Regions from separate parts of the Geminicoccus roseus DSM 18922 genome, predicted to be linked through region 1. Evidence: riboswitches for the same ligand, from Rfam matches in the RefSeq annotation. Region 1 holds a riboswitch; each other region holds the start of a gene.
The links. Region 1 has a riboswitch for thiamine pyrophosphate ahead of GEMRO_RS0120450 (FAD-dependent oxidoreductase). Riboswitches for the same ligand answer to the same signal wherever they lie in the genome.

Region 1 (7,773 bases):
AGGGCATCGGCGCATGCCAGAACCACACCACCACGGCATGGAGCAGGGCCGCCGCACCCACGGGCAGCAGGGGAGAGCGGGGCCGCAGGCTCAGCACCAGGAGCGGGACGGCCACGCCGATCAGGACGACGTGGTGGGCGACCCGGGCGGCGAACAGCGCCGAGGTCAAGGCGCAGAGCGGGCTGACGAAGATCGCGACCAGCATGACCCAGCCCGAAACGAACAGCCGGAGCTGCCCGCGGTCTGCCCGGCGGCCGTCGCCCAGGGCATAGGCGCCTGCCACCACCGCCAGGGCCAGCAGGAGCCAGGGATCGAGATTCCACCTGGCCAACAGCTCGGCGGGATGGGGGGCAGCCCCGCAATAGGGGATGCTCGCCTGCGGCACCTTCCAGTCCTTTCAGCGACGATCGTCCTGAAGCAAACTGGTTTCCAGCCCTCCGCTCGGCAACCGGGGCAGCCCGGGCATTTCACTGCCGGGTGCTCCGGGCGGGTCGGCTGCAAGCGGGGCGAGGTGCCGGCGTCGCGCCGCCGGCTGCCTGCCTGTTGCGCCTGCGGCTTACTGGACGACCGCCGCGTCGTCCGTGGTGGCCGAGGCGGCCGAAGCCTGCGGCAGCGGCACCTCCATCTCGACCAGCTTCTCGGCGCACAGGGCCGCGGCGTTCCTGATCGGCTTGTCCATGCCGCCGAGCGTGGTCCAGCCGCCATCCTCGATGACGTTGTCGCGCTGGTAGGAACGCTCCTGCTTCAGCGCGGCGAGCTGCGGCCCGAAATCCGGGCTGCGCATGAACCGCTCGACGCAGACGTCGGAGGCGAGCTCGACACGCGAACGTTCGGCCGCATCCTCGGCCATTGCCGTGGCGGAGCCGCCGGTCACCCAGCCGCCGAACCCGAAGCCGACCACGATGGTGGCGATCACGGTGCCGACGCACGACCAGAACCACATGGTCTTGGAAGGCGTGAACTCGTTCCAGCGCTGGCTGACACTCTTGCTGTCGGACATGAGGTTCTCCTGGGAAAGGATCTCTCACCCTAGCCTATTATGAATTTTGGTCAATAATTCATTAATTTTTTATTTAGATTCGGCCGGGCTGCGGCCCCTGGGAACCCGGCGATCCTGCCGGGCGTTGCCGTTTCGGATCGGCCTTTTCGCCGGTGCCGGCATGGGGATCGCCATGGCTTCGCGTCCGACCTGGAAGGGTTATCTGAAACTGGCGCTGGTGACCTGCCCGGTGGCGCTGTTCACCGCGACCAGCACCGCCCACCGGATCTCGTTCCACACCTACAACCGCGAGACCGGCCATCGCGTGCGCCGCCAGTACATCGACGCCGAGACCGGCGAGGTGGTCGAGGACGACGAGCAGGTCCGCGGCTACGAGGTGAAGGACGAGGGCTATGTCGAGATCGAGGACGAGGAATATGCCTCGGTCGCCCTGGAAAGCACCCACACGATCGAGATCGACAGCTTCGTGCCCCGCTCGCAGGTCGACGAGATCTATGTCGACACGCCCTACTACCTGGCGCCCACCGACAAGGTCGGCGAGGAGGCGTTCGCGGTGATCCGCGAGGCGATGCGCAGCCGCAAGATGGTGGGGCTGGCCCGGCTGGTGCTGTACCGGCGCGAGCGGGTGGTGATGCTGGAGCCGCGCGAGAAGGGCATGCTGCTCACCACGCTGCATTACGTCGGCGAGGTGCGCGACGACGCGGAGTATTTCGAGGACATCGGCGACACCCGGATCGGCAAGGACATGCTCGACCTGGCCGGGCACATCATCGACACCAAGATGAGCCGGTTCGACCCGTCCCGGTTCAAGGACCGCTACGAGGAGGCCCTGGCCGAGCTGGTCAAGGCGAAGGCCAAGGGCAAGCAGCCCAAGCCCGCGAAGGCGCCGCGCAAGCCCGGCAACGTGGTCAACCTGATGGACGCGCTCAAGGCCAGCCTCGGCTCCAACGACAACAGCAGCGACGAGGACGAGCCCAAGCCCCGCAAGGGCAGCGCCTCGTCCGGCAGGTCGAAGAGTTCCGGCACGGCGAAGAAGAAGCCCGCCGCCAAGCCGGCCAGGCGCAAGGCCGGGTAGTCGCCGCCCATGGCGCTGGACGAATACGCCGCCAGGCGCGACTTCACCCGGACCGGCGAGCCCAAGGGCGGCAAGGCCCGCTCCGGCGGGAACAGCTTCGTGGTCCAGAAGCACGATGCCCGCCGCCTCCATTACGACCTGCGCCTGGAGATGGACGGCGTCCTCAAGAGCTGGGCAGTGACCCGGGGCCCGAGCCTGGTGGCCGGGGACAAGCGGCTGGCGGTGCAGGTCGAGGACCATCCGCTGGACTACGGGACCTTCGAGGGAAACATCCCGCCCGGCGAGTATGGCGCCGGCTCGGTGATCGTCTGGGACCGCGGGAGCTGGCGGCCCGAGGGCGATCCGCAGGCCGGGCTGAGCAAGGGCCACCTGTCGTTCACCCTGGATGGCGAGAAGCTCGCCGGCGGCTGGCACCTGGTCCGGATGCACCGCAGGCGCGGCGAGAAGCGCGACAACTGGCTGCTGATCAAGCAGGACGACGAGGTCGCCCGATCGGAAGGGGCCCCGGACATCCTGGACGAGGCGCCGGATTCGGTGGCGAGCGGCCGGTCCAACGACGAGGTCGCCGCCGGCGCCGGACCATCCGAGAAGAAGCCCGCTGCGCGCAAGACGGCGTCGAAGGCCAAGCCCCGAAAGAAGGCGAAGCCCCCCAAGGTCCAGCCCCTGCCGGACTTCATCCCGCCCTGCCTGGCCAGGCTGGAGGCGGCGCCGCCCGCCGGCGATCGCTGGCTGCACGAGATCAAGTTCGACGGCTACCGGATCCAGGCCCGGGTGCTGGACGGCCAGGTCACCCTCTTGACCCGCTCCGGCCTGGACTGGAGCAACCGGTTCGGCACGGCGATCCCAAAGGCGCTGGCGGGGCTGGACGCGCACAGCCTGGTGCTGGATGGCGAGATCGTGGTCGAGAACGAGGCAGGCGCCTCGGACTATGTGGCGCTGCGCACCGCCCTGTCCGAAGGCCACGCCGGGCAGTTCCGCTGCTACCTGTTCGACCTTCTGCACCTGGACGGCCAGGACCTGCGCGGCCAGCCGCTCTGGCAGCGCAAGCAGACGCTGCGCCAGCTGCTGCACGGTTTGGGCGACGACCAGCCGCTGCGGTTCAGCGAGAGCTTTCCCGAGCAGGGCGACCTCGTGCTGCAGCATGCCTGCCGGCTCAGCCTGGAGGGCATCGTCTCCAAGCGCAAGGACGCCCCCTACCGCTCCGGGCGCAGCGGCGACTGGATCAAGTCGAAATGCACCGACCGCCAGGAATTCGTGGTGGCCGGCTGGGTTCCGTCCAGCACGTCGTCCAAGGCGGTGGGCTCGCTGGTGCTGGCCTATCACGAGGATGGGGAGTTGGTGCATGCCGGCCGGGTCGGCACCGGCTTTGGCCGGGCCATCGCCAGGGAGCTGTGGGCGCGGCTGCAGGAGCTGGGCAAGGGCCGGATGCCGTTCCGGCAGCGCCCGGAGCGCAGCGACCGCGACGTGCGCTGGGTGCCGCCGGAGCTGGTGGCCGAGGTCGAGTTCCGCGGCTGGACCGGCGACCGCCTGCTGCGGCATGCCTCGTTCCGGGGGCTGCGCGACGACAAGCCGGCCACCGAGATCGTGCGCGAGGTTCCCGAGCAGGCGGAGCCCGCGGAACAGCCGGAGCCCGCGCCGCCTGCGAAGAAGCGCCAGGCCGCCCGCAAGCCGCCCACCAACGCCCGCCTCACCCATCCCGACCGGGTCTACTGGCCGGATGCCGGGATCACCAAGGAGGCCCTTGCCAGCTATTACGCGGAAGTCTGGCCGGCGATGGCGCCGCACGTGGTGGCAAGGCCGCTGTCCCTGCTGCGCTGCCCGGACGGCATCGGCGGCAAGTGCTTCTTCCAGAAATCGCCCTGGCGCGGGATCGGCCAGGCCGTCTCGGTGCTGGAGAACCCGGGCGACGGCGGCGATACCGTGCTGGCGATCGAAAACCTGGACGGGATGATCGCGCTGGTCCAGGGCGGCGTGCTGGAGGTCCATCCCTGGGGGGTGCGGGTCGACGACCTGGGCCATCCCGACCAGCTCACCTTCGACCTGGACCCGGATCCGGGGATCGGCTGGGAGGCGCTGAAGCAGGCGGCGCTGGAGGTGCGCGCGCGGCTGGCGGAGAGCGGGCTCCAGAGCTTCCTGAAGACCACCGGCGGCAAGGGCCTGCATGTCGTGGTGCCGCTGAAGCCCAGGGCGGACTGGACGGCCGCCAAGGCGTTCGCGAAGGATCTTGCCGGCGCCATGGCCAAGGACAGCCCCGGCCTCTACACCGCCACCATGTCGAAAAAGGCGCGGGCCGGGCGGATCTTCGTCGACTGGCTGCGCAACGGTCGCGGCAACACAGCCGTCGCCGCCTTCTCGACCCGGGCCCGTCCGGGGGCGCCGGTCTCCACGCCGCTTGGCTGGGATGAGCTGGGCCCGGACCTGCGCGGCACGCAGTTCAGCCTGGGCAGCGTGCCCGCGCGGCTCGGCCACCTGACGGCCGATCCCTGGAAGGGCTTCTTCAGGACCGGGCAGGTGCTTCCGGCAGGGAGCGGGAGCAAGCGAAAGTCCCCTGGAAAGCCGAAGGAATCCAGGGCGAAGGAGCGAGATGCCCATTGAAAGTGATCGGATGCCATCGCAATGCCGTACCCAGTCTTCAGTTGCGACGCCGGGACAGTCGCTTCATCTACATGGATGGCGGAGTAGTTGCTAATGTGGCCCTGGGGCAAGTGACATCATTTGCCGTTGGCCGGTGGTGAAAGCGCGCCGATCCAAATTGGATTTCTTCGAGTTTCCGCCTATCTGTAATTCGCATTCTGCCATGCGCTCGGATTGGCCGCGCGTGTCCGGATGCATGGACAGGAACGATCGTTGACCGCGAGCACGCCTCTTGACGTTTCCCGGGCCCATGCCGCCCGGGACTGGATGAAGAAACTCAGCCCGTACCGGGAAGCCAGCACCAGGCGCAGCCTGTTCGAGCTCGCCGTCACCGTGGTGCCGTTCCTGGCCGCGTGGATCGCCATGGCGGCCGCGGTGAACTTCGGCCAGTACTGGCTCTATGCGCTGCTGCTGGCCCCGGCCGCGGGCCTGGTGGTCCGCCTGTTCATGATCCAGCACGATTGCGGCCACGGCTCGTTCTTCCCGCGCCGCGGCCCCAACGACTGGACCGGGAGGGTGATCGGCATCCTGACCCTGACCCCCTACGACTACTGGCGGCACAGCCACGCGATCCATCACGCCAATTCCGGCAAGCTGGAGGGCCGCGGGATCGGCGACGTCGACACGCTGACGGTCGAGGAATATCTCGGCCGCTCCCGGCTCGGCCGGATCCGCTACTGGCTGTACCGCCACCCGGTCGTGATGTTCGGGATCGGCCCGGCCTATCTGTTCGTGCTGCAGTACCGCCTGCCGCTGGGCTTCATGGGCAAGGGCCGGCCCTGGCTCAGCACGATGCTGACCAACCTCGCGATCGCCGCCATGGCCGCCGTCCTGATCTGGCAGGTCGGGCTCGCCACCTTCCTCCTGGTCCATGTGCCGGTGGTGCTGCTGGCCGCCGCCGCCGGGGTCTGGCTGTTCTACGTCCAGCACCAGTTCGAGGAGACCCACTGGGCGCCGGATGTCGACTGGAGCATGCCGGAGGCTGCCCTGCACGGCAGCTCGCACTACGACCTGCCGGCGGTGCTGCGCTGGTTCACCGCCAACATCGGCATCCACCATGTCCACCACCTGGTCAGCCGGATCCCCTACTACCGCCTGCCCGAGGTCCTGCGCGACCATCCCGAGCTGCGCGAGGTCGGCCGATTGACCCTGCGCGAAAGCCTGGGCTGCGTGCGCCTGGTGCTGTGGGACGAGACCAGGAAGCGGCTGGTGTCGTTCCGGGAAGTGCGCCGCCAGCGCCGCCTGGACCTGGAAGCCGGCGCCCTGCCGGCCACCTGAGCCGGCACCCGCGCGCTCGCTCAGGAGCGCGCGGGTGCCCGAAAGCCCCGCCCACCGCCAGCGCGTCGCGGACCTGAGGCAGATCGGGCGGGCGGCGAGCCCGGGCGTGAAGCCGCGTCGGCGCGGGCAGGGCGTGAGGCCATGCTGAACCCCGTCGCCAAGCCCCTTGCCGGCCTGCAGCCTGTCCGGCTGCTTTGCCGGCCTGCCGAGGCACGGCGGTACCGGCGGCACCGCCTCGATCGGGGGCGCCCCTGGCTTGCCGGTCCCCGCAGCCTTTGCCGGCGCTCGGCTGGCAACCCGGGGAATGCTGATCCGCTCGGCTGGACGCGCCGCGCCCCGGCGCTCGGCAGGTTCCACGACGGGATTCCGGCCGGGCTTAAGCGCGCCCGCGCCCAACCCATTTGACTCCGGGGCCCGGCGGCCCCACGTTTCGCTCACCTAGGGGAGCCCCGCGAGGGGGCTGAGAGGCCATCGGCATCCGGGCAGCCGCCCGTCGGATGCGGCATGGCGACCCTTCGAACCTGATCCAGTTCATGCTGGCGTAGGGATGGGTGACCGCTGCAATCCGGCAGAGATCGACCCCCCATCGCCGGGATGGGGAGTTGCCGCCGCATGCGCGTTGCCGTCATCGGAGCCGGGGTCGCCGGCCTGACCGCCGCCCTGGCCTTTGCCCGGCGCGGCTGCGAGGTGCGCGTCTACGAGCGGGGACCATCGCTCGGCGCCACCTCCTGCTCGCGCTATGCCGGGGGCATGCTGGCACCCTGGTGCGAGCGCGAGAGCGCCGAGCCGCAGGTCGTCGAGCTGGGCCGGGAGGCGCTGGCCTACTGGCCGAAGGTCCATCCCGGTACCCTGCAGCATGGCAGCCTGGTGCTGGCGCCCAGGCGCGACGAGCGCGAGCTGGACCGCTTCGCCAGGCGCACCAGCCGCTACCAGACCCTCGACGCTGACGGACTGGCCGAACTGGAGCCGGACTTGGCCGGGCGGTTCGGCCGGGGCCTGTTCTTTGCCGACGAAGCCCATCTCGACCCGCGCGCCGCCCTGCCGTCGCTGGCCGACCGCCTGGCGGAGCAGGGAGTCCCGATCCGCTTTGGCGTCGACGCGCTGGCCGAGCCGCCCAAGGCCGACCTGCGGGTCGACTGCCGAGGCCTTGCCGCCCGCGACCGGCTGGCCGACCTGCGCGGCGTGAAGGGCGAGATGCTGATCCTGCGCTGCCGGGACGTGACCCTGAACCGGCCGGTCCGCCTGCTGCACCCGCGCTTCCCGCTCTACATCGTGCCGCGCCCGGACAATCTGTTCATGGTCGGCGCCACCATGATCGAGAGCGACGAGCGCAGCCGGGTGACCGCCCGCTCCATGGTCGAGCTGCTGAACGCCGCCTATGCGCTGCACCCGGCGTTCGGCGAGGCCGAGATCGTGGAGATCGGCGCCGATGTCCGCCCGGCCTTTGCCGACAACCTGCCGCGGGTCCGCCGGGACGGCGACAACCTGTACCTGAACGGCCTGTTCCGGCACGGCTTCCTCTTGTCGCCGGCCCTGGCGCGGATCGCCACGGAGCTGGTCCTGGATAATCAACAGATCCAGGGCATTACCGAGATAACCGGAGGTCATAAATGAAGATCGTGGTCAATGGCGAGCCGGTGGAGACTGCCGCGACCTCGCTGGCGGCCCTGCTGGAGGAACTGGGCTATGGCGCCACGGTGGTGGCGACCGCGGTGAACGGCAGCTTCACCCCGGCGCCCCGGCGGCCGGAGACCGGGCTGAACGAGGGCGACCAGGTCGAGATCCT
Region 2 (7,773 bases), 620 kb from region 1:
GCGCGTGGAAGTGATGGATGGGGCCGTGGCCATGGCCGACCTCCAGCCGGTCGGCGTTGGCGATCGCACCGGTCAGCCAGGCCTTGGCCGCGCGCACCGCCTCCAGCTTGTCCTGGTGGCGGGGCAGCAGCGCCGCGATGGCGGAGGAGTAGGAGCAGCCGGTGCCATGGGTGTTCCTGGTGGCGATCCGCCTGGCCGGAAGCTCCACGACCCGCTCGCCGTCGGCGAACAGATCGGGTGCGTCCTCTGTCCCGAGATGACCGCCTTTCAGCACCACCGCCTTTGGTCCGAGCGCCAGCAGGGCCGGCAGGAGACCACGCATGCCGGCGAGATCGCGCGGCTCCGGCAGGCCGGTCAGCACCGCGGCCTCGGGCAGGTTCGGGGTCAGCACCGCGGCGATCGGGGCGAGCCTGGTCCGCACCGCGCCCACCGCTTCCTCGGCCAGCAGGCGGTCGCCGCCCTTGGCGACCATGACCGGGTCGACCACCAGGTTCTGGGCGCCATGGACCTGGAGACGGTCGGCGATCACGGTGGCCAGCTCGGCGGTGGCAACCATGCCGACCTTGACAGCGTCGATCCGGACGTCAGCGAACAGGGTGTCGATCTGCTGGGCGACAAACTCCGGCGGGACCAGGTGGACGCCGTCTACGCGCCGGGTGTTCTGCGCGGTGAGCGCGCTCAGCACCGCGCAGCCATAGGCGCCCAGCGCCGCAAAGCTCTTCAGGTCGGCCTGGATGCCGGCTCCGCCGCTGGGATCGGAACCGGCGATCGTCAGGATGTTGTGGATCATGGTCAGTACCTGCCGCGGGCTTGGCGCGCGCGGGCGACGAGGGTGGAAAGAGCCCTGGCGGCAGCCCTGGGGTCGGAGGAGCGGGCGATCGCGCTGACCACGGCGACGCCGTCGGCTCCGGCGAACACGGCGCTCTCCGCACTGTCCATGCCGATGCCGCCAATGGCGACCACCGGCAGCTTCAGCCGGGAGCGGATCGCCTGGAAGCGCTCCACGCCAAGCGGCGGAGCCGCGTCGGGCTTGGTGGCGGTGGCGAACAGGGGGCCCAGGCCAACATGGTCGACCACCGCCGGATCGACGGTCTCGATCTCGGCCTCGCTGGTCACCGACAGGCCGAGGATCCGGTCCTTGCCCAGGATCGCCCGGGCGGCGGCCGGCGGCAGGTCGTCCTGGCCGACATGGGCGCCATCGGCACCTGCAGCGACCGCCACGTCGACCCGGTCGTTGACGATCACCGGCACCGGCGAGCCGGCCAGGCGCGCCCGCACCGCGCGGACCGTGCGGATCAGGGCCTGGGCGCTGGCGGTCTTGTCGCGGACCTGCACGATCATGGCACCGCCCTGGACCGCGGCCTCGGCGAGCGCCGGGAAGGAGGTGGGCGGGGTGGTCGCGGCGTCCAGCACCAGATAGAGGCCTAGATCGACGTTGCGGCTCATGACAGGCGCGCCCGGACCCCGAGGGTGACGGGATCGAGGCCTGCCAGCCGGTCGAGGATCGCGACCTGGAGGGAGCCCGGGCCGTTGCTGGTGTCGGCGGCGATCTCCCCGGCCACGCCCAGGATCGCGCAGGCGGCGAGGCCCGCCAGGAGCCGGTCGGGTTCGACCGCCAGGCAGGCGGCGGTGAGCGCGCTCAAGCTGCAGCCGAGCCCGGTGACGCGGGTCATCCGGGCGTCGCCGTTAGCGCAGGACAGCGTCTGGCGGCCATCGGTGACATGGTCGGTGGCGCCGGTGACCACCACCACGGCCCCGGTCTCGCCGGCCAGGCGCCGGGCGGCGTCCAGGGCCAGGTCGCTGCCGGCGGTGCTGTCGACGCCCCGGGTGGCGGCACCGGCGCCGGCCAGCGCCATGATCTCCGAGCCGTTGCCACGGATCAGGCTCGGGCGATGGGCCAGAAGCGCGCGGCCGGTATCGGTGCGCAGCCGGGTGGCGCCGGCGCCGACCGGGTCCAGGACCCAGGGCTTGCCAAGCGCTAGCGCCCGGGCGGCGGCCAGTTCCATGGCCGTGATCCAGGGGGTTGAGAGCGTGCCAATGTTCACGACCAGGGCGTCGGCGATGCCGACGAACTCCTCGACCTCCTCGGCCGCATGGACCATGGCCGGCGAGGCGCCCACGGCCAGCAGGGCGTTGGCGGTCGAGTTCATCACCACGTAGTTCGTGATGTTGTGGACGAGCGGGCGACGCGTCCGGATCGCGTCGAGCACCCGTCCGATCCGGTCGGACGACGTCATTGGCCTCCCTTCGCTGGCATGACCCAGATCAGGTTCGATGGGTTTGATCTCAGTCCGCCATCCTCGGCGAACACCCCGTGGCGGGGTTGAGGATGGGGGCTTCCCGACCGATGTCAACCTCGGGCATGGATCGGCGCTGGGGTTGGCTGGCGCAGGCCCAACCCGATCGTAGCCGAGGGAGCCGTCTCGACGTGAACGTCCTGGTCTTCACCCATGATTCCGCCCGCGGCCACGACACCGGCCCAGGCCATCCCGAGCGCCCGGCGCGCCATGACGCGGTGATAGCGGCGCTCCGGTCGATCGAGGACGCCTGGTTGGTCCGCCGGGAGGCCCCGCCGGCCACGGTCGAGCAGATCCTGCGGGTGCACCGACAGGCCTATGTCGAGGCAACGCTGGCAGCGATGCCGAACGAGGGCCTGGTCCGGCTCGATCCGGACACGGTGGTCTCGCCCGGCAGCCGCGAGGCGGTGCTGCGTGCGGCCGGCGGGGCGGTGGCCGGCGTGGACGCGGTGCTGGCGGGGGAGGCAAGCCGGGCGTTTGCCGCCATGCGCCCGCCCGGCCACCATGCCGAGAGCGACAAGGCGATGGGGTTCTGCCTGTTCGACAGCGTGGCGGTGGGCGCCGCCCATGCCAGGGCTGCGCATGGGATCGGGCGGATCGCGATCGTGGACTTCGACGTCCATCATGGCAACGGCACCCAGGAGATCTTCTGGGACGACCCGCAAACCCTCTATGTCTCGACCCACCAGTGGCCGCTCTATCCCGGCACCGGTGCCGCCTCGGAGCGGGGCGCGCACGGCAACGTCCTGAACGTGCCGCTGCCGCCGGGCACCGACGGGGAGGGCTTCCGCCAGGCGGTGGAGGCGCAGGTGCTGCCGGCGCTGGAGCGGTTCCGGCCGGAACTGCTGTTCATCTCCGCCGGGTTCGACGCGCACCGCGCCGACCCCCTGGCCAATCTCGCTTTGGTGGAGGAGGATTTCGCCTGGATCACCAGCGAACTGGTGGCGGTCGCCGAGCGACATGCGCAGGGGCGGGTGGTCTCGGTGCTCGAAGGCGGCTACGACGTGGACGCGCTCGAGACGAGCGTGGTGGCACATCTTCGGGCGCTGGCCGGCGAAGAGCGCGCCAAGCAGGAGAAAACGGCCCGGTGAGCGACATCGACACCAAAGACATGAGCTTCGAGGCAGCCTTGAGCGAGTTGGAGAAGCTGGTTCAGGAACTGGAGCGGGGCCAGCTCGACCTGGACGAGGCGATCTCGGCCTATGAGCGCGGCACCGCGTTGAAGGAACTGTGCCGGCAGAAGCTGGCGGACGCGCAGATGCGGGTCGAGAAGCTGTCGGTGAACGCCGCGGGCGAGCCGCGGGTCGAACCCTTCGATCCTGCGCGCTGATCGGCGGCCGCCTTGTTCAAGCCATTCCTGGAAGAGACCGCCAAGATCGTCGAGGCCGAGATCGACCGGCTGCTGGGCGACCCGGCCCAGCATGCCGCACCCAGGCTCGCCGAGGCGATGCGCTATGCGGCGCTGGGAGGCGGCAAGCGGCTGCGGGCAGCGCTGGTGCGGGCGGTGGCGCAGACCCTGGCCGCCGATCCCAAGGCGCTGAGCTGGGAAACCACCGCTGCCTCGGCCGAGGTGCTGCATGCCTACTCGCTGATCCACGACGACCTGCCGGCCATGGACGACGCCTCGCTGCGCCGCGGCCGACCGACCTGCCACTTGGCCTTCGACCAGGCCACCGCCATCCTGGCGGGCGACGCCCTGCAGGCGGCGGCGTTCGGCTGGATCGCCGGCGACCCCTATCTGAGCGCGGAGGCGAAGGTGGCGCTGGTGGCGGGGCTGGCCCAGGCAGCCGGTCTGGCCGGCATGTGCGGCGGGCAGATGCTCGACCTGGAGGGCGAACAAACGCCGCCGGACCTGGCGGGCCTGGAGCGGATGGAGCAGCTGAAGACCGGTGCGATGATCGCGTTCTCGGCCGATGCCGGTGCGGTCATCGCCGGCGCGTCCCCGGAACTGCGCGAGCATGTCGCGGGCTGGGCGCGCTGCCTGGGCCTGGCGTTCCAGATCACCGACGACCTCCTGGACGTCGAGGGCGACAAGGCGCTCACCGGCAAGGATGCCGGGCTGGATGCCGCCCGCGGCAAGACTACCTTCGTAAGCCTGACCAGTGCCGAAGCCGCGCGTGAACGGCTAGAGGCGCTGGGCGAGGCGGCACGTGCCCACCTGGACAGCCTGCCGGGCGACGTCACGCTGCTCCACGCCCTTTTCCACCACGTCGTCACGCGCGATCGCTGAACCCAGCGCACGTCCTGGAGCCGACGGTATATGGCCGACACCCACTTGCTCGACAGAATCAACACGCCGGATGAACTGCGCCGGCTGCCCAAGTCGCAGATGCGCCAGATCGCCGACGAGCTGCGCACCGAGACGATCGACGCCGTCTCGGTGACCGGCGGCCACCTGGGGGCCGGCCTCGGTGTGGTCGAGCTGACGGTGGCGCTGCACTACGTGTTCGAGACCCCGCGCGACATCGTCATCTGGGACGTCGGCCACCAGGCCTACCCGCACAAGATCCTGACCGGGCGGCGCGACCGGATCCGCACCCTGCGCAAGCCGGACGGCCTGTCCGGCTTCACCCGGCGCAGCGAGAGCCCCTACGACCCGTTCGGCGCGGCGCACAGCTCGACCTCGATCTCCGCGGGCCTGGGCTTTGCCGAGGCGATCCGGCTGAACGAGCAGGACCGCAACGTGGTGGCGGTGATCGGCGACGGCGCGTTCTCGGCGGGCATGGCCTACGAGGCCATGAACAATGCCGGGATCTCCAAGAGCCGGCTGATCGTGATCCTGAACGACAACGACATGTCGATCGCGCCGCCCACCGGGGCGATGAGCGGCTACCTGTCCAGGGTCCTGGCCAGCCATGAGTTCCGCGAGCTGCGCGATGTCGCGAAAAGGGTGGTCAAGCGCCTGCCCAGGCCCCTGCAGACCGCGGCGCGCCGGGCGGACGAGTATGCCCGCGGCATGGCGACCGGCGGCACGCTGTTCGAGGAGCTGGGCTTCTACTATGTCGGCCCGGTCGACGGCCACGATGTCGACCAGCTGGTCGCGATCCTGGAGGCCCTGCGCGACGACGCGGAGAAGGGCCCGGTCCTGCTCCACGTGAAGACCCAGAAGGGCAAGGGCTACCCGCCGGCCGAGCGCTCGGCGGACAAGTATCACGGCGTCTCCAAGTTCGACGTGGCGACCGGCGCCCAGGTTAAGTCCGGCGGCAACCTGCCCTCCTACACCTCGGTGTTCGCCCGCGGACTGATCCACGAGGCCGAACTGGACCCCTCGATCGTGGCGGTGACCGCGGCGATGCCTTCCGGCACCGGACTCGACCTGTTCGGCCGGCGCTTTCCCGACCGGATCTACGATGTCGGGATCGCCGAGCAGCATGCGGTGACGTTCGCGGCCGGCATGGCCTGCGAGGGCATGAAGCCGTTCTGCGCGATCTACTCGACCTTCCTGCAGCGCGCCTACGACCAGGTCGTCCACGACGTGGCCATCCAGAACCTGCCGGTGCGCTTCGCCATCGACCGGGCCGGGCTGGTGGGGGCCGACGGCGCCACCCATGCCGGCAGCTTCGACGTGGCCTATCTCGGCTGCCTGCCGGGCTTCGTGGTGATGGCGGCGGCCGACGAGCTCGAGCTCATGCACATGGTGCGCACCGCCACCGCCTACGAGGACGGCCCGATCGCGTTCCGTTACCCGCGCGGAGAGGGGGTGGGCGTCGACTTGCCGGTGCGCGGCCAGGTGCTGGAGATCGGCAAGGGCCGGATCCTGCGCGAGGGCGGCCGGGTGGCGCTGCTGTCCCTCGGCACGCGTCTCGGCGAATGCCTGAAGGCGGCGGACGAGCTGGCCGGGCGCGGTGTCGCAGTCACCGTGGCCGATGCGCGCTTCGCCAAGCCGATCGACCAGGACCTGGTGCGCCGGCTGCTCTCCCATCACGAGCTGGTGGTGACGGTCGAGGAAGGCTCGATCGGCGGGTTCGGCAGCCAGGTCCAGCAGTTCGCCTTGGAGGACGGCCTGCTGGACAAGGGCACGGTGCGGCTGCGCTCGATGATCCTGCCCGACCGGTTCATCGACCATGGCACGCCGGCCGGCCAGCATGCCGAGGCGGGGCTGGATGCCGCCGCGATCGCGCGCCGGGTGCTGCAGGGCCTGGGAATGCGGGTCGAGCCCTTGCGGGTGGTGGCCGGTTGAAGCCGGGCAAGCAGCGGCTCGACCAGCTCCTGGTCGACCGCGGCCTGGTCGAGACCAAGAGCCGGGCCCAGGCGCTGGTGATGGCCGGGCTGGTGTTCTCCGGCGAGCGCAAGCTGGACAAGCCCGGCGAATCGCTGCGGCCCGACCTGCCGCTGGAGGTCCGCCAGAGTGGGCCCGGCTGGGTCAGCCGGGGTGCCTTCAAGCTGATCCAGGGCCTGGACGAGTTCGCCATCGACCCGGCGGGCCTGGTCTGCCTGGATGTCGGCGCCTCCACCGGCGGCTTCACCGAGGTGCTGCTCGCCCGGCGGGCCAGGCGCGTCTATGCCGTGGATGTCGGCTACGGGCAGCTTGCCCAGAAGCTGCGGACCGACGAGCGTGTGGTGAACCTGGAGCGGACCAATGCCCGCCACCTCACCCCGGAGCAGGTGCCGGAGCCGGTCGACCTGCTGGTCTGCGACGCCAGCTTCATCGGGCTGGCCACGGTGCTGCCGACCCCCATGGCGTTCTGCGCACCGGATGCCCGTGCCGTGGTGCTGATCAAGCCGCAGTTCGAGGTGGGCCCGGAGCGGGTCGGCAAGGGCGGCGTGGTCCGCGACCCGGCCCTGCACGAGGAAGTCTGCCAGCGCATGCGGGACTGGTTCCAGGCGGCCGGCTGGGCCGTGCTGGGCATCGCCACCAGCCCGATCACCGGCCCGGCCGGCAATGTCGAGTTCCTGCTGGCGGCGCGCCGGTCAGGCTGAGAGGGCGTCGATGGCCAAGCAGTTCCAGAGCATCCAGGACAAGCACCGCGCGTTCATCGCGCGGCAGCGGATCTTCTTCGTGGCCTCGGCCGCCGCCGATGCGCGGGTGAACATCTCGCCGCGCGGCATTGACGCGCTGCGGATCCTTTCCGGCAATCGGGTGGCCTATCTGGACCTCACCGGCAGCGGCAGCGAGACCGCCGCGCATCTGCGCGCCGACGGGCGGATGACCATCATGATGTGCGCCTTCGAGGGGCCGCCCTCGATCCTGCGCCTGTTCGGGATCGGCACCTGCCACTTCCGCGGCAGCGAGGCCTATGCCCGGCTCTTGTCGGAATGGTTCGACAACCAGGAGCCGCTGGGCGCCCGGCAGATCGTGGTGCAGGACATCGACCTGGTGCAGACCTCCTGCGGGTTCGGGGTGCCCCTGTTCGAGCCGCGGGGCGAGCGGGATGCCCTGCAGCGCTGGGCGGAGTCCAAGGGCGAGGAAGGGCTGGAGTCCTATCGCCGCAAGGAGAACGCCCACAGCATCGACGGCCTGCCGACCGGGCTCCTG
Region 3 (7,773 bases), 3.7 Mb from region 1:
AGGGACGGCGACAGCGAGAAGTTGACGTTGACCAGCTCGACATCGTCCAGGCCGAGGCCGTGCTTGGCCAGCATGGCGCCGAGCAGCGCGTCCTCGACGCCCGCCACCGAGAAGCCGACCTTGCGGCCCTTCAGGTCGGCGATGCTCTGGACCGGGCTGTCCTCCAGCACCAGCAGGGTGTTGAGCGGCGTGTCGACCAGGGTACCGATCCGGACCAGCGGCAGCCCGGCGGCGACCTGCAGGTGCAGCTGCGGCTGGTAGCTGACCGCAATGTCGGCCTGGCCGGCCGCGACCAGCTTGGGAGGGTCGTTCGGGTCGGACGGAGCGATCAGCTCGACCTCCAGATCCTCCGCGGCGAAGAAGCCCTTCTCCTTGGCGACCACCAGGGGCCCGTGATCGGGATTGACGTACCAGTCCAAGAGCACGGTGAGCTTGTCGGCGGCCCGGGCCGGCAGCGCCGCCATCAGCAGGGTGAGCGCCAGGATCGAGATGCGAAGCACGGCGTGCGCCTCCAGTTTATCGGTTGTTCTCGTAGGTGTCGGGCTGCCAGCGGACCAGGCGCGCCATGGTCCGGTCGACCAGCCACCAAAGCCCCACCGCCATCGCCGCCAGGACCACCAGGGCGGCGAACATCACGTCGACCTGCATCCGGGCATTGGCCTGCAGCATCAAAAAGCCCAGCCCGCCGGACGAGCCGACCCATTCGCCGACCACCGCCCCGATCGGCGCCACGGCGGCGGCGACCCGCAGGCCGGACGCCAGGGCCGGCAGGGAAGCCGGGACCCGGACCTGCCAGAGCACCGCCAGGGACCCGGCATCCATGACCCGGGCCAATTCCAGCCAGCCGGTCTCGGTGCGGCGCAGCCCGTCGAAGAAGGCGAGCGTGACCGGGAAGAAGATGATCAGGATCGCCATCGCGACCTTGGACACCAGGCCATAGCCCAGCCAGAGCACCAGCAACGGTGCCAGGGCGAACACCGGCAGGGCCTGGCTGATCACCAGGACCGGCATCAGCCAGCGCCGCGCTGGCGCGGACAGCACCAGGAGCAGGGCCGCCAGCATTCCGATCAGGCTGCCAAGGCCGAAGCCCAGCACGATCTCGGTGAGGGTGGTGCCGGCATGGACGGCCAGCAGGTCGCGGCGCTGCCAGGCGACCGTGGCGACCGCCACCGGGCCCGGCAGCATGTAGGGCGGCACCCCACTGGCCCAGACCCCCAGCTGCCAGAGGCCGAGGATGCCGCCGGCGGTGACCAGCGGGCGCAGGACGTTCACGCCGCCTCCGTGGCACGGGCGGACGCCAGCAGTTCGGCCAGGAGTTCGGCCTGCAGCCTTGCCAAGGCCGGATCGGAGGGATCGCGCGGGGCGGGCCCCTTGGGCAGGATCGGCCCCTGCAGCCTGGCCGGCCGGCCGGACAGCACCCAGATCCGGTCGGACAGGCGCAGGGCCTCGGTGGGCTGGTGGGTGACCAGCAGGACGGTGCGGCCCTCCAGCAGCTCGGCGGCCAGGTCCTGCAGGCGGTGGCGGGTGATCGCGTCCAGGGCCGAGAACGGCTCGTCCATCAGGACCACCGGGCGCTGCTCCATCAGGGTGCGGGCCAGGGCCACCCGCTGGCGCATGCCCCCAGACAGGGTGGCGGGAGCGGCCTGTCCCCGCCCGGCCAGGCCAACCCTCTCCAGCAGGGCATCGGCGCGCGCGGCAAGCTCGGCGAATTCGCCCCGGGAGGCCCCGCGGAGGCGGTGGCCGAGCAGCACGTTGTCGCGCACGCTGAGCCAGGGCAGCAGCAGGTCCTGCTGCGCCATCAGGGCGATGCTTCCCGCCCGCCCGTGCCCGTCGATCCGGACCCGCCCGCCCTCCTCCAGCCCCGCGATCAGGCGCAGGAGCGTGGTCTTGCCGACCCCGGACGGGCCCAGCAGGCAGGTCCATTGCCCGGCCGGCAGCTCCAGGCGCAGGTCACGCAGCAGGGTGCGGCCGTCATAGCGGAGATCGACGACCTCGAGGGTGACGGCCGGGCCGGTGCGCGGGCGCTCGCCGGGCGCAACGGCAGGGAGAACGGGAGATCTGGAAAGGGTCGCCATGCAGTTCCCATCCCTTCGCCAGTGTGAACTGGATCAGGTTCGAAGGGTCGCCATGCTGCACCGGATGTGCCGATGGCCTCTCAGCCCCTTGACGGGACTCCCCTTGGACGGCGCCCTGGATAGGTGATGGCGAAGGGTTTGGGAATGATGTTTCGACTTGGCCGGCGCGGCACCGGCCGGGCGGATCAGTTCAGGTAGAGCCGGAAGTCGCGCAGGGCGATCACGTGGTCCAGCTCCCAGGGACCCGGGCCGCGCAGGTTGCCACCCTGCTGCACCGACAGGAACAGGCCGGCCGTGCGCTGGCTGCGGCTGTTGCGCGGCATGAGCGGGTAGCTCTCGGCGATCCCGTCATGGTTGGCGTCGAAGGTGAAGCTGTCCTCCCGCCCGAAGGTGCGCAGGAGCTGGTTGTCGCTGCCGCGGTACAGCCAGATCCGGCTGGCCGCGCCCGAGCGGGTGCCGGGCGAGGAATCAAATTTTGGGTTCAGGATCAGCTCGTGCTCGAACCGGTACCAGACCCCGCGCTGGATCAGCTGGGTGTCGCCGCTCGGGTCATAGGCATGCATCTGGGTGAGGTATTCGTTGCTCGTGCTGTTCCCGTCGGCGGTGCAGTCATAGCTGAACATGTCGTTCTTGAAGTTGTTGCCGAGCTTGAGGGCGGCCACCGTGGAAGGCGCGCCGGCATCGGTGAAGCCCAGCCGCGTGGCGAACACCGAGCCGTCGTTGGTGATGCGGGTGGCGCCGGCGCACAGATGGTCCGGCGGGGCCGGCACGTTGAAGGCGTCGGTCAGGCCGGGCAGCTTGCCGTCGATTGCCCTGAAGTCGAAATTGCTGGAGAACATCACGTCGTAGGTGATGCACACCTTGCTGCCGGCGCTGCCCTTCAGGCTGGCGGGATCGATGATCGACCAAGTGCTGTGGTGGCCAAGCGAGGAAACGTTGATGCCGCCGCTGGGGATGCCCAGGCAGATGGCGGGGTCGGTGCCGTCGACGACGCATTCGGAGAGGTTGCGCCGGTTGATCTTGGCGGGAGCGCCCCAGCTGGTGCTCGCCGCCGGCGCCCAGGCGCCCTGGAGCTTCTCGCCATAGCCCGTCGTGGTGCTGGTGCCGAAGATGTGGCGCCAGTGCCGATCGAACTCGTACTGGTGGATGAGCTTGCCGCTCGCGTCGCGGCCATAGTCCAGGGACAGGATGTTGCCCGAGACCTTGCGCTTGTCCGCCGGCAGGTGCCCCAGCACCGAGACCAGGCTGGGCGACCTGGTCTGCCAGAACTTCTTGTTGATGCCGTAGGAGCCGCCGCAGGAAGTGGCCGGCTCGGCCGCAGCGACCGACGGAGCGGCGGCCAGCAGGAAGGTGCCGGCCAGCACGAGGGCGGCGGCGAACGAGCGCTTCAGCTTCATGATGTTCCTCTTTCCCGCCCGCCGCGGCCGTCCCCGGAACTGGACGGCCAGGCTTCATGGAATGATCGAGGAATAGGTATTTTTCCGGAAAGATGTCAATAAAGTTGAAAGTAATACCAGGATCTGCCGGTGAATTGCATGATCACCAGCCAGACCGAAGAAAATCCCGGCTGGCGGCGGATGCGGTCAGTGCCGGGGGAAGCGCTGGATGACGGTCTCGCGGTGGACGTCGGCGGACAGGAGAATGCCGAAGCCCAGGAGCACGGTGAGCATGGCGGTGCCGCCATAGCTCACCAGCGGCAACGGGATGCCCACCACCGGGATCAGCCCCATCACCATCGCGGTGTTGATCACCACGTAGACCGTGAAGTTCATGCTGAGCCCGACGATCACCAGGCGGGCGAACTGGCTGCGCGCCCGGGTCGCCGCATGGATGCCCAGCAGCACCACCGCCAGGAACAGGGCGAGCGTCGAGGTGGCGCCGACGAACCCGGTCTCCTCGGCCAAGGTGGTGAAGGCGAAGTCGGTATGCTTCTCCGGCAGGTAGTTCAGCTGCGCCTGCGAGCCGTGCAGGTAGCCCTTGCCCCAAAAGCCGCCGGAACCAAGGGCGATTTTGGACTGGATGATGTGGTAGCCCGAGCCCAGCGGGTCCTGTTCCGGGTTCAGGAAGGTTATCACCCGCTGGCGCTGGTAGTCGTGCATCATCCCCCAGCCGACCGGCAGGGTCCCCAGCGCCAGCGCGATCACCAGGGCGAACTTCCACCAGCGCACCCCGGCGGCGAAGAACAGGGTGCCGCCCACCGAGACCAGGGTGATGGCGGTGCCCAGATCCGGCTGGAGCAGCACCAGCCCCACCGGCGCGGCCACCATCAGGAGCGGCACCACCAGGAACAAGGGCCGGCGAACGTCCTCCAGCCACGCGGCATGGAACCAGCGCGCCAGGCCCAGGATCAGGGCGATCTTCATGATTTCGGAGGGCTGCAGCTGGACCGGCCCGAGGTCGATCCAGCGCTGCGCGCCCTTGGCGGCAAAGCCGGTCAGGTCGACCGCCACCAGCAGCGCCACGCCGATCCCGAACGCCCAGTAGGCGATCCTGAACCAGAACCGCACGTCGACCAGCGCCAGCGCCAGCATCACGCCCAGGCCCACCGCCAGCCGCAGCGCATGGCGCGATGCCCAGGGATCGGCCGCGCCGCCGGCCGCCGAATAGAGCACCGCGCAGCCGATCGCCCCGATCACTCCCAGCAGCGCCACCAGGAGCCAGTTGATCGACCAGACCTTGTCGAGCAGGGACAGGTCCGGCGCCTTCAGCCGCGTCTCCATCACGGCACCTCCTCAGGCCGCTTCGCCGGGTGCCGGCGGCATCGGCCTTGCCACGCCCTGCTGCAGGGCGCGGTCCAGGATGTCGCGGGCGATCGGGGCGGCCACGGCCGAGCCGCCGCCGCCATGCTCGACCACCACCGCCACCGCGAAGCGGGGTGCGTCCACGGGCGCATAGCCGACGAACAGGGCGTGGTCGCGCTGCTTCCAGGGAATGTCCTTGCGCTTGTAGGCGCCGGACAGGCGGTCGGCCTTGCTGATCCGGCGGACCTGCGAGGTGCCGGTCTTGCCGGCCATCTGCACGCCCGGCGTGAGCAGCGCCGAGGCGCGGGCGGTGCCGGACGGGCTGTTGACCACCCGGTACATGCCGGTCAGCACCAGATCCAGATGCTCTTTCGCGATGCCCAGCGGCTCCGGCGGGGCGCCGCAGCAGGTGGCATGCTGCGCGCCGCCGCGCGCCAGCCAGGGGGAGACCCGGTAGCCGCCGTTGCACAGCCGCGCGGTCATCACCGCGAGCTGCAAGGGCGTGGCCAGCACGAAGCCCTGGCCGATCCCCGAGATCAGGGTCTCGCCCTTGTGCCAGGGCTGGTCCAGCCTGGCGCGCTTCCAGGCGACGGTGGGCATCACGCCCGGCCGCTCGCCGGGCAGGTCGATGCCGGTCCTGGCGCCCAGGCCGAACCGGGCAGCGTACTCGGCCAGCCGGTCGATGCCCAGCCGGCGCGCGACGTCGTAATGGTAGACGTCGCAGGAATGCTCCAGCGACTGCACCAGGTCGACCGCGCCATGGCCGCCCTTCTTCCAGCAATGGAACTCGATGTTGCCAAGGCGGATCGAGCCCGTGCAGCGGATCCGGGTGTGCCGGTCGATCACCCCGGCCTCCAGCCCGGCCAGGGCGGTCATCATCTTGAAGGTCGAGCCCGGCGGGTACTCGCCCTTGAAGGCCTTGTTGACCATCGGCGCCAGCGCGTCGTCGCGGAGCGACGCCCAGTTGCGCGACGAGATGCCGTTCTGGAACAGGGTCGGGTCGAAGCTCGGCACCGAGCCCAGCGCCAGCACGCCGCCGTCCCGCACGTCGATCAGGGCGGCGGCGGCACTGGTCTCCGGAGCCAGCCGGTTCATGCAGAAGCGCTGCAGGTCCAGGTCGAGCGACAGGACCAGATCCTGGCCGGGCGTGCCCTCGTCCCGGTCGAGCGCGCGGATCTCGCGGCCGACCGCGTTGACCTCGACCCGCGACCGCCCGGCCGACCCGCGCAGGATCGGATCGTAGCTGCGCTCGATCCCCTGCTTGCCGATCCGGAACTCGGGCAGCTGCAGGAGCGGGTCGCGGTCGTCCTTCAGCTCGGGCTCGGCGACCGGGCCGACATAGCCCAGCACATGGGCAATGGTGATGCCCTCGGGATAGCGGCGCACGGTGCCGGCATCCAGGATCACCCCCGGCAGTTCCGGCGCGCGCACCGCGATCGCCGACACCTCCTCCCAGGACAGGTCCTCGCGCACCACCACCGGCACGAAGCGCGGCCGGGCCTGCGCCTGGCGGACCACCTCCGCGATCCGCTCCGGGCTCACCGGCACGAGCTGCGCCAGGTTCTCCAGCGTGCCCGGCAGGTCCCGGGTCAGCTCGCGCACCACCCGGACCCGGTAGGTCGGGACGTTGTCGGCGAGCGGCCGGCCGGTCCGGTCCAGGATCCGGCCGCGCGGCGGCAGGATCAGGCGCTCGCTGACCCGGTTGGATTCCGACAGGAGCTGGTAGCGCTGGCCCTGCTCCATCTGCAGGTACCAGAGCCGGCCGGCCAGCGTGCCGAACAGGCCGACCGTCCCCATCCCCAGGAGGAGGGAGCGGCGCTTGAACCAGCGAAGCCGGTCAGCCTCCTGCTGCATGACGCGCTCTCGGCAGCATCCCCTGGACCTGGATCAGCACCACCACGACCAGGGGCCAGAACAGCACGGTGAGCATCAGGTCGCCCAGGACCGGTTCGGCGGCCTGCCAGTGCCGGGCATAGGCGGAGGCGACCAGCCAGCCGGCCAGCGCCACGCCCGCCGCCGACAGGGCGAAACCGGCCCAGCGCACCAGGGGCGAGGCCGCCCGCAGCAGGCGCTGCTGGCGCAGCACCGCCTCGCGCACCAGCAGCAGCGTGGCGGGGCCAAGGCCGATCAGGCTGCCGGCCACCAGGTCGGCGCCCAGCGCCACCAGGAACAGCCCCAGCGCGGGCAGGAGGTCGGGGCGGTGCAGCGACCAGAAGAACACGGCAGCCAGCATCAGGTCGGGCGCTTGGCCCTGCGGGCCCACGTCCGGGAGGGGCGTCAGGTCGAGCAGCGCCGCCAGCAGGACGGTGAGGAGCGGCAGGAGCTGGCGCAGCCGCGCTTCCAGGTCCTGGGCCGGCAGGTTTCTCATCGGCTGCCACCAATGCGGACAGCCAGCCGGGTGTCGGCCGGGGCGCCGTGGCGCCGCTCCACCAGATCCTGCCCCGCTTCCGGGGCGGCGACCGGGCGGGCGCGCAGGACCCGCACATGGTCCAGCCGCGCCCAGTCGACGAACGGGGTCACCTCGACCCGGGACGGGTCGGCGCGGCTGATCACCCCGACCGCGATCCCGGCCGGGATCAGGCCGCCATCACCGGAGGTGATCACCCGGTCGCCGACATGGAAGCGCGGGTCGCGCGGCAGGAAGCGCAGGCGCAGGCGCTTGCCGTTGTCGCCCTCCATCAGGGCGCGGTCGCCGCTGCCCTCGACCAGCACCGGGATCTTGGCGTTCAGGTCGGTGATCAGGAGGACCCGGGCGCTGGCTAGGCCGACCGAAACGATCCGGCCGACCAGCCCCGCCTCGCCGACCACGGCCTGGCCGATCTCGACGCCGCGGCCGGCGCCGGCGTCGATCAGCCGGGTCTGCACGAAGCTGCCGCCGGTATCACCGACAATGGCGGCGGTGGTCACCAGTTCCGCCGGATCGGCCGGCGGCATCCCCGCCCAGCGGCGCAGCGCCT
Region 4 (7,773 bases), 490 kb from region 1:
GCGGCTTCCGCAACCCGCCGGGCAGCCCGGTGCGCGCCGGCGAGCGCGGCGAGTGGTGGGCGTTCATGTGGCGAGGCTTCTCCCGGCGCAGCCCGGTGGAACTGGAGGACGGCCATGTGCTGGACCCGGGCCAGGCGAAGGTCCGCCTCGCCGCCGCGAAGGACGGCGACCTGGTCACCTGGCTTGGCCATGCCGGCTTCTTGATGCGGCTGAACGGGCGCTGGATCGCCTGCGACCCGTTCCTGTCGGACTATGCCTCGCCGGTGGCGCCGTTCGGGCCCAAGCGCTTCTCGCCGCCCTCCCTGGCCGCGGCCGACCTGCCGCCGATCGACGTGCTGCTCCTGTCGCACAACCATTACGACCATCTGGACCTGGCGACCCTGGAGCGCCTGCCGCTTTCCGGCGACGCCACCCTGGTCTGCCCGCTGAAGGTCTCAGGGTATCTGGACACCGGCCGTTTCGGCCGGGTGGTGGAGCTGGACTGGCACGAGGCCACCGAGATGCCGGGCCTCTCCATCACCGCCCTGCCCTCGATCCATTTCTCCGCCCGCACGCTGTGGGACCGCAACCAGTCCTTGTGGAGCGGCTTTTTGCTGACCACGCCCAAGCGGCGGGTCTATTTCGTGGGCGACACCGCGTTCGGCCCGGTGTTCGAGGAGCTTGGCCGCGCCTACGGCCCGGTCGACCTGGCGCTGGTGCCGATCGGCGCCTACGAGCCGCGCAAGCTGATGCAGGCCTCGCACTGCACCCCCGAGGAGGCGGTGGAGATCGGCCGGCTGTTCCGGGCGAACAACGTGGTCGGGATGCACTGGGGCGTGGTCCGGCTGACCGACGAGCCGCCGTTCGAGCCGCCCGCCCGTTTCCGCGACGCCATCGCCGGGGTCGGCCAGGCGCCGGACTGGGGCTGGGTGATGGCGGTGGGCGAGACCCGGGCGCTGGCCTGATTGCTCAGGCCGGTGCTGGAGGCCCGGCCGGGCCGGTGGCCGGATCGGGGCCGGCGCCCGCCTCCGCAACCGACGCCTGGTCCAGGAACGCCTGGATCGCCGCCGCCACCTCGTCCGGATATTCCTCGTGCGCGGCCAGCGCGCCCGGCACCCGGACTGTGCTCACCCGCCCGGTCTGCGCCAGGGCGTCCATCTCCGCCGCCGAGCGCCGGGGCGCGCCTTCCGGCCGCAGCATCAGGGTCGGCGGCAGCTCCCGCTCGAACAGCTTCAGGAACGCCTCGCGCGAGCCCACCGGGTCCAGCCCGCCGCTGACGAACGCGGCGGTGCCGAAGCGGGCGTCGCGATGCCGGGTGATCGCGCGCTTGGCCTGGATCACCGCCTCGGTGACGTTGCCGGGATCGGCATAGACATGGGCGCGCATCATCTTGGCCAGCATCGGCCGGCCGACATTGGCCCGGTAGAGCAGTTCGCCCACCGCCGGCAGCTCGATCGCCCGGCGGACCCGGCCGCGCCAGGCCTGGCGGGCGTCGCCCAGCATGGTCGGCAACGGCCCGCGCCAGGTCGGCGCCACCAGGGCCAGCCGGTGGAACAGGCCCGGATGGCGCCCGGCCGCCTCGACCAGGTAGGTGGCGGCATGGCCGGCGGCGATGCCGATCACCGGCGGCGGCCCGGTCTCCGCCAGCAGCCCCTCCAGGAACGCCCGCATCGTGTCGGGCTTGAGCTGGGGCCGGCCGCGCGCCCGGTCGCCGAAGCCCGGCCAGTCGGCGGTGACGCAGCGCAGCCGGCCTTCCAGCCGCCTGGCCAGCGGCGCCATCTCCGCCCGCGCCGAGATCGAGGAAAGAGCCGGCAGCAGCAGTGCCGTCGCCACCTGGTCCATCGCGTCGTTCCGTTGCCTCATGCCGGGTCCGGTCCCTGGCCCGGCCCCAGGATTCTTGAAGATGGCGCGGCCGGCCCCGGATCGCTAGCCCAGATACGAAGCCAGCACCGGCGGCGGATCGGCCAGGATCGCGTCGCGCGGGCCGGCCGCCACGATCTTTCCCTCCGCCAGCACCGCCAGGCGGTCGGCGATCCGGGCGGCATCCTCCGGCTGGTGGGTCACCAGCAGCACGGTCAGGCCCTGCTCGGTGCGCAGCTGGGCGACCAGGTCCAAAAAGTCCCGGCGCATGGCCGGCCCCAGGGCTGCGAACGGCTCGTCCAGCAAAAGGAGCGGCCGGTGGCGCACCAGGCAGCGGGCCAAGGCCGCGCGCTGGCGCTCGCCGCCGCTGAGCTCGTAGGGGCGCCGCCCGGCCAGGGCGCCGATCTGCAGCCGCTCCAGGGCGGCCGTGACCGTGGCGCGCTCCGGCGGGGCCAGCCGCCCGCTCGGCCGGATGCCCAAGGCCACGTTGGTGGCGACGTCCAGGTGGCCGAACAGATTGTGGTCCTGGAACAGGCTGGTGACCGGGCGCCCGGCCGGCGGCAGCCCGGTCACGTCCCGCCCCTCGATCCGGATCCGCCCGGACGTGGGCTCCAGGAAGCCCGCCACCAGGTCGAGCAGGGTCGACTTGCCGCCGCCGGATGGGCCGATCAGCGCGGTGATCGAGCCCTGCGGCACCTGCAGGTCGTAGTGGAACTCGCTGCCCTCGTGGCGGAAGCGGACGTCATCGACCTGCAGCACGCGCCAATCCCCGTTCCACCAGCCACATCAAGGACGCCGCCAGCGCCACCAGCACCACCGCGGTCACCGCCGCGTCGTCGGAACGGTACGAGCCTGCCTGCAGATAAAGATGCATCGGCAGGGTGCGCGCCTGGTCGGCGCCGAACAGCGCCACCACCCCGAAATCGCCCAGGGAGAAGGCGGCGACCAGCCCGCCGGCCAGGCCCGCCACCGGCAGCACGGTCGGCAGGTCGACCAGGCGCAGCCGGGTCCAGCCGCTTATCCCCAGCGCCTGGCACAGCCGGCCATGCTCCAACTCGCGCCGCGCCACTTCCGGGGCCAGGATCGCCACCACGTAGGGCAGGCCCAGCAGGCCGTTGGCCAGTGCGATCGCCGGCAGCGCCACCTCGGCGGGATCGACCAGATGGCGCAGCAGCAGGAACAGTCCGGCCCCCAGCGCTAAAGCCGGGGTCACCAGCGGCACCGAGCCCACCAGCTCGCCGATCCGGCCGGAAAGCCCGCGCTGGCCGCGCCCGCCCAGCACCAGCAGCGTCCCGGCGACCAGCGCCAGCAGCGCAGCACCCAGGGCCACCAGCACGCTGTTGCGCAGGGCCAGCCAGAACATCGGGCTGGACAGCACGGCACCCCAGGGCCCGCCGGCGGCGGCCTGCAGCAGGGCTGCGAGCGGCGAGAGCAGGAACAGGAGCGCCAGCGCCAGCACCAGCCCGTCCAGGGCCTTGGCCAGCCGGCCGTCTTCGACCCGGACCCGCACCGGCGCCCCGGCGGACAACCCGGTGCGGGCCACGCCGACGCTGCTGCCGAGCCCCACCAGCGCCACGCAGATCGCGATCTGCACCAGCGAGAGCAGGGCCGCGCGCACCAAATCGGCCTCGACCCTGAGCGCCTCGTAGATCGCGACTTCCAGCGTGGCGCCACGAGGTCCCCCGCCCAGCGTCATCGGCAGGGCGAAGCTGGTGAAGCAGAGCATGAACACGATCCCGCACGCCCGGGCGATCCGTGGGGCCAGGACCGGCGCCTCGATCAGGCGCAGCCGGGCCAGGTCGCCCAGGCCCAGCTGGCGGGCCAGCCGCCACTGCTCGGCCGGCACCGCCGCCCAGGCCGGCAGGAGGATGCGCACCGCCAGCGGCAGGTTGAGGAACACATGGCCCAGCACGATCCCGGCCAGGCCGTAGACCGAGGGCCAGGTGAGACCCAGCGCCTCGAACAGGCCGGCCATGAAGCCGCGCCGGCCGAACAGCACCAGCAGCGCGCTGCCCGCCACCAAGGCCGGCACCAGCACCGGCAGCGCCAAAAGCCGCTCCAGGACCAGCCGCCCGGAAAAGCTTCGCCTGGCCAGGGCGCGGGCCACCAGCACCGCCGGCAGCACCGCCAGGAGGGTAGAGAGCAGCGCCTGGAAGAGGGTGAAGCGCAGGATGCCAAGCGTGCGCGCGTCAAGCAGCGCCCGGGACGCGCCGCCCTCGGCCAGCCCCGTCGCCAACAGGGTCAGGATCGGCAGGAGCAGCGCGGTGGCCACCAGGCCGGCGGTGGCCCAGCCGATCAGCGCGCCAGGCTTGCCAGCCACTCGTCCACCCAGGCGGCCCGGTTGGCGCTCACGGTCGCGGCGTCGGTCAACAGCGCCCGCTCCGGCTGGACCAGTTCCTCGAACGCGTCCGGCAGCTCCACCCCGTCCCGGTCGGCCGGGTACATCCAGTTGCTGGTCGGCAGGATCGCTTGCGCCTCGGGCGAGACCAGGAAGCGGAGGAACTGCTGGGCCAGCTCCGGCTCCTGGGCGTTCGCGGTGCGCGCCGCCACCTCGATCTGCAAATAGTGCCCCTCGGCGAACGGTGCCGCCCGGATGTCGTCCTTGCCCTCCGCGACCATGTGGTAGGCGGGCGAGGTCGTGTAGCTCAGCGCCATGGTCGCCTCGCCCTTCAGGAACAGGTCGTAGGCCTCGCTCCAGCCCTTGGTGACGGTCAGGATCCGGGGAGAGAGCTTCTCCCAGTAGGCTTTCGCATCGTCGCCAAAGACGGCCTTGACCCAAAGCAGCAGGCCCAGGCCCGGCGTGCTGGTGCGCGGGTCCTGCAGCACCACGGTGAGCGACGGGTCGGCCTCGGCCAGCTCCGCCAGGCTCTTGGGCGGCTCCGCCAGGCGGGTCCGGTCGTAGACGAACGCGAAGTAGCCCCAGTCATAGGGCACGAAGTCCGGGTCGTCGTAGGCCACCGGCAGGTCCAGCCCGGCCAGGTCCAGTTGGTGCGGCGCCACCTGCACCATGGAGCGCGCGCTGTCGGTGAGGCTGGTGTCCAGCCCCAGGATCACGTCGGCCTTGGAGCTGTCGCCCTCCAGCTTCAGCCGGGCCAGCATCGCCACGCCGTCATCGACCGAGGTCCAGACCAGGTCGCAGCCGCATTGTGCCTCGAACCGGCGCTCCAGCTCCGGCCCCGGCCCCCACTCGCTGGTGAAGGACGCATAGGTATAGACGTCCAGCACCGGCTTCGCCCAAGCCGGCCCGGCGGCCAGCAGCAGAAACGCCGCCAGCCCGCCCTTGAGATGCCTCATTCGTTCCACCTCCCCAAGCGCGGGGGGAAGAGGCGCAGCGCCGCCAGTGTTCTGGGCTGCTGCCGCCCGTTCCCTACGCCGGCATGATCCGGATCAGGTTCCTGGGGTTCGCCATGGGCGTCTCAGCCGGCCCGGTCGGCCGGCACCCCCCGGGTCGCTGCCACGCCCTTAGGTGCCCGCGGGTTGGAGCACAAGCCCGGCCGATCTGCGGCGGTGCGGCCGGCAGGATGCGCTTCGGCGCAATCGGCGCTGTACGGCGGACGCATCTTCATGCATGATACTTGGGATTTTCTGCGGTTTTCTTGTTGATTTTTATATTTGGTTAATTTCCGGCTGGAGCGACTGATAAACTTGCGGCCTCCCGAAGAAAAGTCCGGATGGTTCCGGGTATATATTCTGCTGGTCACGCTGAATATTGCGGTGATTGTCGGCGGCGCCTATTTGGGCCGGACGATCAAGCAGAATCATGACCAGTCGGTCCAGGCCAACCATCGCTGGGTGGAGCGGCTGGCCAGCTATTCCGACCTGGCCAGGCTGGCCGGGGCGGTGAACGCGCCCGGCAACGACGTGTTCGACAGCCTCCGGCTCGACCAGGAGATCCAGCTGCGCGACCGGGCGCGCACCGCCTTCGACCAGGAACTGGCGGAGGCGCGCGCCGAGCTGATCGGCCATGTCCAGCCGGAGCGGGCGGTACCGCTCCTGGCCTGGCTGGACGAGGCCGAGGCGGTGATGGCGCGGATGGTATCGGTGTCCGACCAGCTGTTCGACCATCTGGCGCGGGACGAGCCGGCGCAGGCCGCCGCCCGGATGGCCAGCATGGACCGGGCCTATGGCGACTTCGCCGAGGTGATGGCCGGGCTCAACCGGCAGGTCGGCCAGATCCAGACCCACGAGTTCGGCGAGCAGATCGCGGCGATGCGGCGCCTGGATGTCCTGGAGCTGGTGATCGGCGGCCTGGTGGTGGCCATGGTCGTGGGCATGACCTTCTACGGCTACAAGATCGTGCAGAAGCTGCAGGTCGACGAGGAAAAGCTGGAGCGCTACTCGGCGAGCCTGGCCGAGGCGCGCGACGCCGCGGATGCCTCGAACCGGGCGAAGTCGGTGTTCCTGGCCCTGGTCAGCCACGAGATCGGCACGCCGCTCACCGCCGTGCTGGGCAGCGCCGACCTGATCGCCGCGGCGAAGCTGCCCGAGGAGACCCGCGCCACGGTGCGGGCGCTGCAGACTTCCGGCCGGCACCTGATGGCGATCGTCCAGGACATCCTCGATTTCTCCCGGCTGGAGGCCGGGGAGTTCCGCCTGGAGCCGGTGGACTTCCGGGTCGCGGAGGTTTTGGAGCAGGTCGAGTGGCTGACCGCGCCGGCCGCGGCGGAGCGCGGGATCGGGCTGCGCTTCGACAGCGAGATCGCGGCGGGGCCGGTGCTGCGCGGCGATCCCACCCGGCTGCGCCAGGTCCTGCTCAACCTGGTCGGCAACGCGATCAAGTTCACCGTGGAGGGCGAGGTGCGGGTCGAGACCACGATCCGCCCGCAGGGCCGGCACGGCCTGGTCCTGCAGGTCGCGGTGACCGATACCGGGATCGGCATCCGCCCGGAGGAGCAGGCCCGGCTGTTCCAGCCCTTCTGCCAGGCCGGCCATGCGGCGGGCCGGCGCGACCGGGGCGGCACCGGCCTGGGCCTGGCGATCTGCCGGCGGCTGGTGGAGGCGATGGGCGGCAGCATCGAGCTGGAGAGCCGGATCGGCGAGGGCAGCCGGTTCCGCTTCGCCATCCCGTTCGAGGCCGGCGATCGCCGCCTGGTCGAGGAGCAGCTGGTGTTCGGCCCGGCCAGCTGCCCGCCGCGGCGGATCCTGGTGGTCGACGATGCCGCGCCGACCCGGGCCCTGCTCGCCAAGATGCTGGCGCTGCAGGGCCACGAGACGGTGGGGGCGGCCGATGGCGCGCAGGCGGTGCAGCTGGCCTCGGAGCAGCGGTTCGACGTGGTCCTGATGGACCTGCAGATGCCGGTGATGGACGGGTTCGAGGCGACCCGGCGGATCCGGTCCCTGCCGGCGCCGGGCGGCCGGGTGCCGATCCTGGGGCTGACCGCCGGGGTGGTCGAGGCGCAGCGCGGGCGATGCCTGGAGGCCGGCATGGAACGCTGCCTGGGCAAGCCGTTCGCCTGGGCGGAACTGTTCACCGCGATCGCCCAGGTCAGCGCATCCGCCCCGGAAAGCGCGCCGGCAGCCCCGGTGAGCGAGGCGAGCCTGCCGCTGTTCGACCGGTTCGGCGTGCATCTGGCGGTCGACGCCCACGCCGAGGACCTGCTGCAGCAGGTGATCGAGGATGCCGAGCGGATCTGGGCGCGGCTGGCCGAGGGGCCGCTGCCCGCCGAGGTCCAGGCCGCCGAGGCCCACAAGCTGAAAGGCAGTTCCGGCCTGTTCGGGCTGAAGCGGATCCGCGAGGCGGCCGACCGGCTCCTGGACGCGTCCAGCCGCGGCCTGGACAGCCGCGAGGCGCTGGACAGCCTGGCCCGGGCGGTGGCGGCGACCCGCACCGAGCTGCAGCTGGCCGGCCTGGTCGAGCCGGTGGCGGAGCCGGCCCCGGAAGCCGCGCCGTCGCCGCCAGCCGGCCCGGCGGCCGGGCGCGCCGCCCTGCCCCAG

Region 2: it holds a riboswitch for thiamine pyrophosphate, as region 1 does, so the genes downstream of both, thiM (hydroxyethylthiazole kinase) here and GEMRO_RS0120450 (FAD-dependent oxidoreductase) in region 1, are expected to answer to the same signal.
Region 3: it holds a riboswitch for thiamine pyrophosphate, as region 1 does, so the genes downstream of both, GEMRO_RS27205 (ABC transporter ATP-binding protein) here and GEMRO_RS0120450 (FAD-dependent oxidoreductase) in region 1, are expected to answer to the same signal.
Region 4: it holds a riboswitch for thiamine pyrophosphate, as region 1 does, so the genes downstream of both, thiB (thiamine ABC transporter substrate binding subunit) here and GEMRO_RS0120450 (FAD-dependent oxidoreductase) in region 1, are expected to answer to the same signal.

Annotation. Positions count from the first base shown of each region.
Region 1 is NZ_KE386572.1:4,114,350-4,122,122, forward strand. It holds gene GEMRO_RS0120425 (cytochrome c oxidase assembly protein) at 1-385, opposite strand, end outside; gene GEMRO_RS0120430 (hypothetical protein) at 557-1,000, opposite strand; gene ku (non-homologous end joining protein Ku) at 1,173-2,075, shown strand; gene ligD (DNA ligase D) at 2,085-4,670, shown strand; gene GEMRO_RS30860 (fatty acid desaturase) at 4,902-5,987, shown strand; TPP riboswitch at 6,418-6,553, shown strand; gene GEMRO_RS0120450 (FAD-dependent oxidoreductase) at 6,600-7,601, shown strand; gene thiS (sulfur carrier protein ThiS) at 7,598-7,773, shown strand, end outside.
Region 2 is NZ_KE386572.1:4,729,369-4,737,141, reverse strand. It holds gene thiD (bifunctional hydroxymethylpyrimidine kinase/phosphomethylpyrimidine kinase) at 1-790, opposite strand, end outside; gene thiE (thiamine phosphate synthase) at 793-1,446, opposite strand; gene thiM (hydroxyethylthiazole kinase) at 1,443-2,237, opposite strand; TPP riboswitch at 2,226-2,325, opposite strand; gene GEMRO_RS0123370 (histone deacetylase family protein) at 2,429-3,388, shown strand; gene GEMRO_RS0123365 (exodeoxyribonuclease VII small subunit) at 3,385-3,627, shown strand; gene GEMRO_RS0123360 (polyprenyl synthetase family protein) at 3,640-4,527, shown strand; gene dxs (1-deoxy-D-xylulose-5-phosphate synthase) at 4,558-6,477, shown strand; gene GEMRO_RS0123350 (TlyA family RNA methyltransferase) at 6,474-7,217, shown strand; gene GEMRO_RS0123345 (pyridoxamine 5'-phosphate oxidase family protein) at 7,228-7,773, shown strand, end outside.
Region 3 is NZ_KE386572.1:366,255-374,027, forward strand. It holds gene GEMRO_RS0103110 (ABC transporter substrate-binding protein) at 1-464, opposite strand, end outside; gene GEMRO_RS0103115 (ABC transporter permease) at 517-1,272, opposite strand; gene GEMRO_RS27205 (ABC transporter ATP-binding protein) at 1,269-2,075, opposite strand; TPP riboswitch at 2,069-2,189, opposite strand; gene GEMRO_RS0103125 (hypothetical protein) at 2,261-3,472, opposite strand; gene rodA (rod shape-determining protein RodA) at 3,659-4,795, opposite strand; gene mrdA (penicillin-binding protein 2) at 4,808-6,670, opposite strand; gene GEMRO_RS35615 (hypothetical protein) at 6,654-7,184, opposite strand; gene mreC (rod shape-determining protein MreC) at 7,181-7,773, opposite strand, start outside.
Region 4 is NZ_KE386572.1:3,624,994-3,632,766, reverse strand. It holds gene GEMRO_RS30390 (MBL fold metallo-hydrolase) at 1-944, shown strand, start outside; gene GEMRO_RS30385 (alpha/beta fold hydrolase) at 949-1,842, opposite strand; gene thiQ (thiamine ABC transporter ATP-binding protein) at 1,906-2,598, opposite strand; gene GEMRO_RS34355 (ABC transporter permease subunit) at 2,582-4,159, opposite strand; gene thiB (thiamine ABC transporter substrate binding subunit) at 4,135-5,133, opposite strand; TPP riboswitch at 5,186-5,293, opposite strand; gene GEMRO_RS32835 (ATP-binding protein) at 5,485-7,773, shown strand, end outside.